3 regions of the Rhodococcus sp. GB-02 genome follow, and region 2 is predicted to be linked to each of the others. Evidence: riboswitches for the same ligand, from Rfam matches in the RefSeq annotation. Region 2 holds a riboswitch; each other region holds the start of a gene.
The links. A riboswitch is a leader RNA that binds a small molecule or an ion and turns the genes downstream of it on or off. The one in region 2 is predicted to bind cobalamin.
Positions count from the first base shown of each region.

Region 1 (2,196 bases), on a different contig from region 2:
CGGCCAGCCGAGCGTCGAGCAGCCCGAATCGCAGGCCGCCGCCCAGGGCAACCGTTCCGTCTCGCTGCTCGAGCCAACCGATGGTGGGCCGTGCATCATGCGTGAGATCTGCCGCGCCGATGGACTCGGCGCTCAGACCCAACTGCTCGAGGGTGCGTTCGATTCCGTCCGGAACCTCGGCCAGGCGCCAGTGCTTGTCGCGGACGTCGAGGAACGATCGAGCCGCCTCGAGGAGCAATTCGACGGCGTCATCTGCATGTACGCGGTGAGTGGTGTGGTGACCGGCGAGCACCAGGGAATGCTCGGTGGCGCTGCGCGCATGGAGGCCGAAATCGCCCCGCAGCCCAGTGATGTCTCCGCGCCCGTCGTCAAGGGTGAACAGGGTTCTCCCCGGCAGATCCGCCAATGCCTGATCCGCTTGGATCGCCGAATCGAGACGGTGGACCAGTTCACGAATGTCGGCGACGCCCCCGATACGGCCGGACAGTGGGGACGCGAGAATGTTGCGTACTCGCTCGTGCGTCGCGGACGGCAGCAGGCCGGCCGAAGCGATTCGCGCCGCGAAGGCTTCGGGGTCCGAGACCGAGCGCAACTGAACATTGCCCCTCGAGGTGAGTTCCATCTGCCCGTTACCCAGATCGCGCGCCGCGTCTGCAAGCGTCTGCAATTGGACCGGGGTGAGGAGACCGCCGGGTAGGCGCACGCGAGCCAGTGCGCCGTCGGCGGCGTGGTGAACTTGCAGTGCACCCGGGCACGCGTCTGGCTGTGAACGGTCCGTGGGCATGGCTCCAGGGTACGACCTGTCATGAGTGCCTTCTGCGGACCGGTAGCATCACCACCACCAGTGACGGCAGTTGAGGAAACCGGTGAAAGTCCGGTGCGGTCGCGCCACTGTAAGTGTTGCTCGAGCGGGACGTGTTTCCGCTCGGAAACACGAGTCAGACCCTCAACCGCCGTCGATGACAGATCTGTGCCACGGGGCGCGAAACCCCAGGAAGGCTTCACCCGTGATTCTTCTGCTCTCCACGTCCGACACCGATCTGCTGAGCGCCCGCGCCAGCCAGGAAGCCGGCGACGGCGTCGCCTATCGTTGGGCCAATCCCTCACGCTTGCTGGTCTCGGAGGACTTGCCGCCCTTGCTCGACGGCGTCGACCTCGTGATCGTTCGTATCCTCGGCAGCCGTCGCAGCTGGGAAGACGGCCTGGAGATGGTCCTTGCCTCCGGACTCCCCGTAGTCGTTCTCGGCGGCGAGCACGCGCCGGACGCCGACCTCATGGAGTGCTCGACGGTCTCCGCCGGTGTTGCTGCCGAGGCGCACAACTACCTGGCTGAGGGTGGCGCGCAGAATCTGGCACAGCTGCACCACTTCCTGTCCGACACCGTCCTGCTCACCGGTCACGGTTTCGAGCCGCCGGCCCACCTGCCTTCCTGGGGGATCGCGGATTTCGCGCCCGATCTCGACTCGGCGACCGGTCCCGTCATCGCCGTTCTGTACTACCGCGCTCAGCACCTGGCCGGAAACACCCGGTATATCCAGGCGTTGTGTGACGCCGTCGCCGAGGCCGGTGGCACAGCGCTCCCGATCTACTGCGCATCACTACGAACCGCAGAAGCCGAACTTCTGACCACTCTGCGCCGCGCCGACGCCATGGTCGTGACAGTTCTTGCTGCCGGTGGCACCAAGCCCGCGACGGCGTCCGCCGGTGGCGACGACGAAGCCTGGGATGTTGCCGCACTCGCTGCGCTCGACGTCCCGATCCTGCAGGGCCTGTGCCTGACCAGTAGCCGCGCCACCTGGGACGAGAACGATGACGGACTGTCGCCTCTCGACGTCGCGACCCAGGTCGCGGTGCCGGAATTCGACGGCCGCATCATTACAGTCCCGTTCTCATTCAAGGAAATCGACGCCGATGGACTGTCCACGTACGTCCCCGACGTCGAGCGCGCTGCCCGTGTCGCCGGGATCGCGGTCCGTCACGGCAAGCTGCGCCACATTCCCACCACCGAGCGTCGCGTTGCACTCATGCTCTCGGCGTACCCGACCAAGCACGCCCGCATCGGCAACGCCGTCGGTCTCGATACTCCGGCGAGCGCAATCGACCTGCTCACCGAAATGCGTTCTGCCGGTTACGACCTCGGTCCGGTCGACGGTCCGGACGCAGTTCCCGGCCTGGCGGCGAAGGACGGCGACGCGC
Region 1 is NZ_JBPUKE010000003.1:123,565-125,760, forward strand. It holds gene cobG (precorrin-3B synthase) at 1-784, opposite strand, end outside; cobalamin riboswitch at 836-968, shown strand; gene cobN (cobaltochelatase subunit CobN) at 1,008-2,196, shown strand, end outside.
Region 1: linked by a shared signal. The riboswitch ahead of cobN (cobaltochelatase subunit CobN) and the one ahead of ACSW29_RS11125 (ABC transporter substrate-binding protein) in region 2 are both predicted to bind cobalamin.

Region 2 (2,196 bases):
TTCATCACCCACGTGACGACGCGGCCCCAGAACTTGCGCGAGCGTTCCTCGCCGCGTTGCGCCGCATCCTTGCGCCACGTCAGGGCGTTGATGCGATGCCCCAGAATGGCAAGCAGCGCAGGCACAGCGGTCAGCGACAGGACTGCCGCGCTCAGTACTGCAGCGATCGCACCGAAGCCCAGAGACCGGATGACGGCCTGCGGGAAAACGAGCATGCCGCTGAACGCACAGATCAGCAGTAGACCCGAGAACATGACGGTGCGACCCGCCGTCAGAACTGTTCGCTGGGCAGCAGCTCCCGGATCCGAGCCTGAATTCAGTTCTTCACGGAACCGGCCGACCACGAACAGTCCGTAGTCGATCGCCAGTCCCAACCCGAGAAGAGAAGCGACGTTGATCGAGAATGAGGACACATCGGTGACCAAGGTGAGGATCCGGAGAACCGCCAATGCGCTCAGGACACTGAGTACACCTACGAACACCGGAACCGCGGCAGCGACGACGCCGCCGAAGATGAAGACCAGCAGCACCAGAGTGATCGGAATGGCGATGGCCTCGGCGACAACCAGGTCTTTCTCGAGTTTCGTGTTGAATGCGACGCCGACGACGGTGTTGCCCGCGAATTGTGCCTCGGCGCCTTCGACTTCGAGCTTCGGCAAGAGATCGGCGAAAGTGGCCGGCGTGACTCCCGAGTCCGGTGCCAACGTGATCGCAACGGCGCCCATGGATCCGTCGTTCGAGAGCAGACTGGCCTTGGCCGCCGCGTCCGTTCCCCAATACGACTTCACCGACGCCGTCGGCACTTCCGTTTTGAACTGGTCGACCGCGGCCGTCACTGCCGGCCCGATGTCGTCCAGGGTCTTACCGCCTGTGGGCGAATAGATCGCGATGATGTCCGGGGTCTGTGGGCCGAGGTTGTCTTCGATGATGTCGGCGACTTTCGCGGAGTCACTGCCCGGATCGATGAATCCGCCCTGGCTGAGCTTGCCGAATACTCCGAGTCCCCACACCCCACTGATGAGAACTATCAGAACCGCGAGGCTCAGTACCCACCATTTCCGGGCGACGACGGTTTGGGCCCAGCGTGTCATGTATCAACTCCGGTGTGTGGGGGCGTCTGGCCAGATCGACTGTAGTGGGCGTTTGGTCTTGAATCGGAAACGTGATGCATACTGCTCGAAGCACTTGCAAGCCACGCGTGTGGGGGAAGCCGGTCCGAATCCGGCGCTGACCCGCAACGGTAGGTCGATTCTCGGTAGTCGCCGAGCGTCGGCAAGCCCGATTACCCACCGCGCGGTGTGCGACATCCATTCGTCGTGGTCTACGAAAAGGAAGTCCAGCAGGAGCTCTGGCCGAGGATCAGTGTGCGGGCGGAGTTGTCTGTCGGATTCTCATTCGTGGCTCAGAGCCCTTACGAGGTCCCCGTGTCACTTCAGTTCTCCCCTTCCCGCGCCGCCACTGTTCTCATCGCGGTCGCCTTGGTTTCGGCAGGTTGTTCCAAAGGTCAGGAATCAGAGTCGGCGTCTGCTGCGGAATCCTTCGCACAGCCGGTGTCCGTGACCAACTGCGATCGCGAGATGACCTTCGATTCGCCGCCGCAGCGCATCGTGTCTTTGAACGGACACGTCACCGAAGCCCTCATCGAGATCGGCGCGGGTGATCGGATTGTCGGGCGGGCTTACAGTGACAACCCGCCAACTGCCGAGACCGCCGATGTATTCAACAAGATTCCCAGCCTCTCCGATACGTTCCCGAGCATGGAGCAGGTTCTCGACGTCGATCCGGACTTCGTGGTCGGAGGAATGACCAGTGCCTTCAACGAGAAGCAAGGCCGTTCCCGAGACGCTTTCGGCGAGCGCGGAATCAACACCTTCCTCTTCTCCGAATACTGTGGCACCGGTTTCCCCGACATCGGATTGCTCGAGAACGACTACACGCAACTCGGTCGAGTCCTGGGCGTCGAAGATTCCGCCCGCGAGGTCGCCGAGGAGATCAGCGATGGTCTCGATTCCGTCCGCGCTTCGGTCGGGGACGCGGCGCCGGTGCCGACCTTCTTCTACGACAGCGGTGACCAGGTTCCGACGACAATCGGCGGAGTCGGCGTCGGTCAATTGGTCGCGGAATACTCCGGCGTCTCGAACATCTTCGCCGAAGGGACAAAGCCCTACATCGACGCATCGTGGGAAGCTGTTGCCG
Region 2 is NZ_JBPUKE010000001.1:2,355,438-2,357,633, forward strand. It holds gene ACSW29_RS11120 (MMPL family transporter) at 1-1,091, opposite strand, end outside; cobalamin riboswitch at 1,161-1,308, shown strand; gene ACSW29_RS11125 (ABC transporter substrate-binding protein) at 1,425-2,196, shown strand, end outside.

Region 3 (2,196 bases), 920 kb from region 2:
CGGCCACAACGCACCCGAGTACCCGCCGGCGCCGTGGATACCGAGAACCCGAACCGGCGCGTCTGGAACCACTGCCCGCGCGACGTGGACGGTGTTGCCGTTCCACCCCCACCACGTCGGGGTCGGCTCCGGCATGTGGGCGGTGTACCGGTCGGGCATAAACTTCGAGTAATCGGCGCTGGTCACCTACACAATTCTCGGTACCGGCGTCGCCGCTGACAACTCGCATCGGAGGACCGTGTCGACTCGGCGGAAAAGGCCCTCCCAACAGCGCTCGAGGGCTACCTACGACGCGATCTTGGAGGCGGCTACTCGCGTTTTCGCGTCGGAGGGCATGGCGGCGACCACCAACCGGATCGCTGACGAGGCAGGGGTGTCGGTGGGCTCGCTCTACCAGTATTTCGGCGACAAGTACGAGATCCTCTCGGAGTTGGCTAACCGTCACGTGAGTGCTGCGCGGGAAAGTTTTGCGGTCTGTCTTGCCGACATCGTCGAGCGCGAACTCTCCCTGGACGAGGCCGTCCGGGTGTTGGTGGAGTGCGCGGTCGAAGTGAACAGTAAGCCGCGAGAGTTCTTTCACCTGCTCTACGATCAGGTTCCGCGTACGCGTGAGCTCATCGAGCAGGTCGAAGGAATGAATCAGCAACTGGTACTAAGTTTTTCGGTGTACTTGCAGAGCCGCGGTTTCAGCGCGGACGATGCGTTGTTGACGTCGCGGCTGACCGTGACTGCCGTGGACAGTCAGGTGCATCGGGTTGTGCTGGAATCGGATTCACCCGAAGAACTTCGAGTGCGAACGGAAGCCGTCGTGCGGCATACGAGATCGATGATCGGGTCGCAATCTTGATCCGGTGTCGAGAATGGTGACCGCGGTCCGTTATGGTTCTGACGTCATCATCGAGGTAATGGGAAGTCGGTGCAATTCCGGCGCGGTCCCGCCACTGTGAGGTCGTCCATGCGTCGACCGTAGCCAGATACCACCCTCGTTGACGTTGTGTCATGCCACGAGGATGGATCGGTCACACCATGAATGCTGTTGGCGGAGCTCTGTCTCCACCTACCCACCTGCCTTCGCCGAAGGCTGGTGCACCGCGAGGACGACTCGGTCCGGGTATCGTGCTGCCCGCTCTGCTGGTCGTCACCGTGCTCTCTGCTGTGTGCGCGTTGGCGTTCGGATCCGAGATGCTCCCCGTGTCCACTGTGGTGGACGTGGTGCACTCGCGCTTCGGAGGCCCACCCGTCACGCGTTCCGAACTTGCGATCGTGTGGGGGATCAGGGCACCTCGGGTTCTGCTCGGTCTGGCTGTCGGCGCTGGTCTTGCCGTTGCCGGTGCGGTGGTGCAAACCCTCGTCCGTAACGCTCTCGCCGATCCCCACCTGCTGGGAGTGTCGTCCGGTGCGAGTGTCGGTGCCACCGCCGTCATCACCACCGGACTGTTCGCCGGCGCGGGAGTGTGGGCGCTCAGCCTCGGCGCGATGATCGGGGCATTGGGAGCTGCGATTCTCGTCTTCACCATCGCGACGCTGCAAGGCGGTATCACTCCACTGCGATTGGTTCTGACCGGCACCGTTACCGCATCCGCCCTGTCGGCGATCGCGAGTTTTCTGGTGCTGCGTACCAATGATTCCCAGGCCGCGCAGTCCGTATTGTTCTGGCTCCTGGGAAGTTTGGCCGGGGCATCCTGGGACAAGTTGTGGGCGCCGGTCATCGTTGTGTTCCTGCTGACGGCAGCGGTGTTCGCCCTGCACGGTTGGCTGGATGCGCTGGCGGCCGGACCGGACGTCGCGGCTTCGCTCGGTATTCCCATCCGAACCCTGCGAAACGTGCTGTTCGGCGTGCTGGCAGCGTTGGTCGGCACGATGGTTGCAGTGTCCGGCGCGATTGCCTTCGTAGGCTTGGTCATACCGCACGTCACACGCATGCTCGTCGGAGCCAGACATCGAGTGGTGTTGCCGGCGGCAGCGCTGATCGGCGCGTCGTTCCTGGTGTGGGTCGACGTCGTGGCGCGGACCTCGTTGCGGCCGACCGAGATCCCGCTGAGCGTGGTGACCGGGGTGATCGGTGCCCCGCTGTTTCTCCTGCTTCTCGGCCGTCGGCGCTACCGATTCGGTGGCAGTTCGTGAGCGCCCGCGCCCTGGCGCTGACCGCGTCCGGAGTCGTTGTCCGCATCGACCGCCGAACCGTCGTCAAGGGCG
Region 3 is NZ_JBPUKE010000001.1:1,438,806-1,441,001, forward strand. It holds gene ACSW29_RS06805 (alpha/beta hydrolase) at 1-186, opposite strand, end outside; gene ACSW29_RS06810 (TetR/AcrR family transcriptional regulator) at 239-847, shown strand; cobalamin riboswitch at 864-999, shown strand; gene ACSW29_RS06815 (FecCD family ABC transporter permease) at 1,117-2,124, shown strand; gene ACSW29_RS06820 (ABC transporter ATP-binding protein) at 2,121-2,196, shown strand, end outside.
Region 3: linked by a shared signal. The riboswitch ahead of ACSW29_RS06815 (FecCD family ABC transporter permease) and the one ahead of ACSW29_RS11125 (ABC transporter substrate-binding protein) in region 2 are both predicted to bind cobalamin.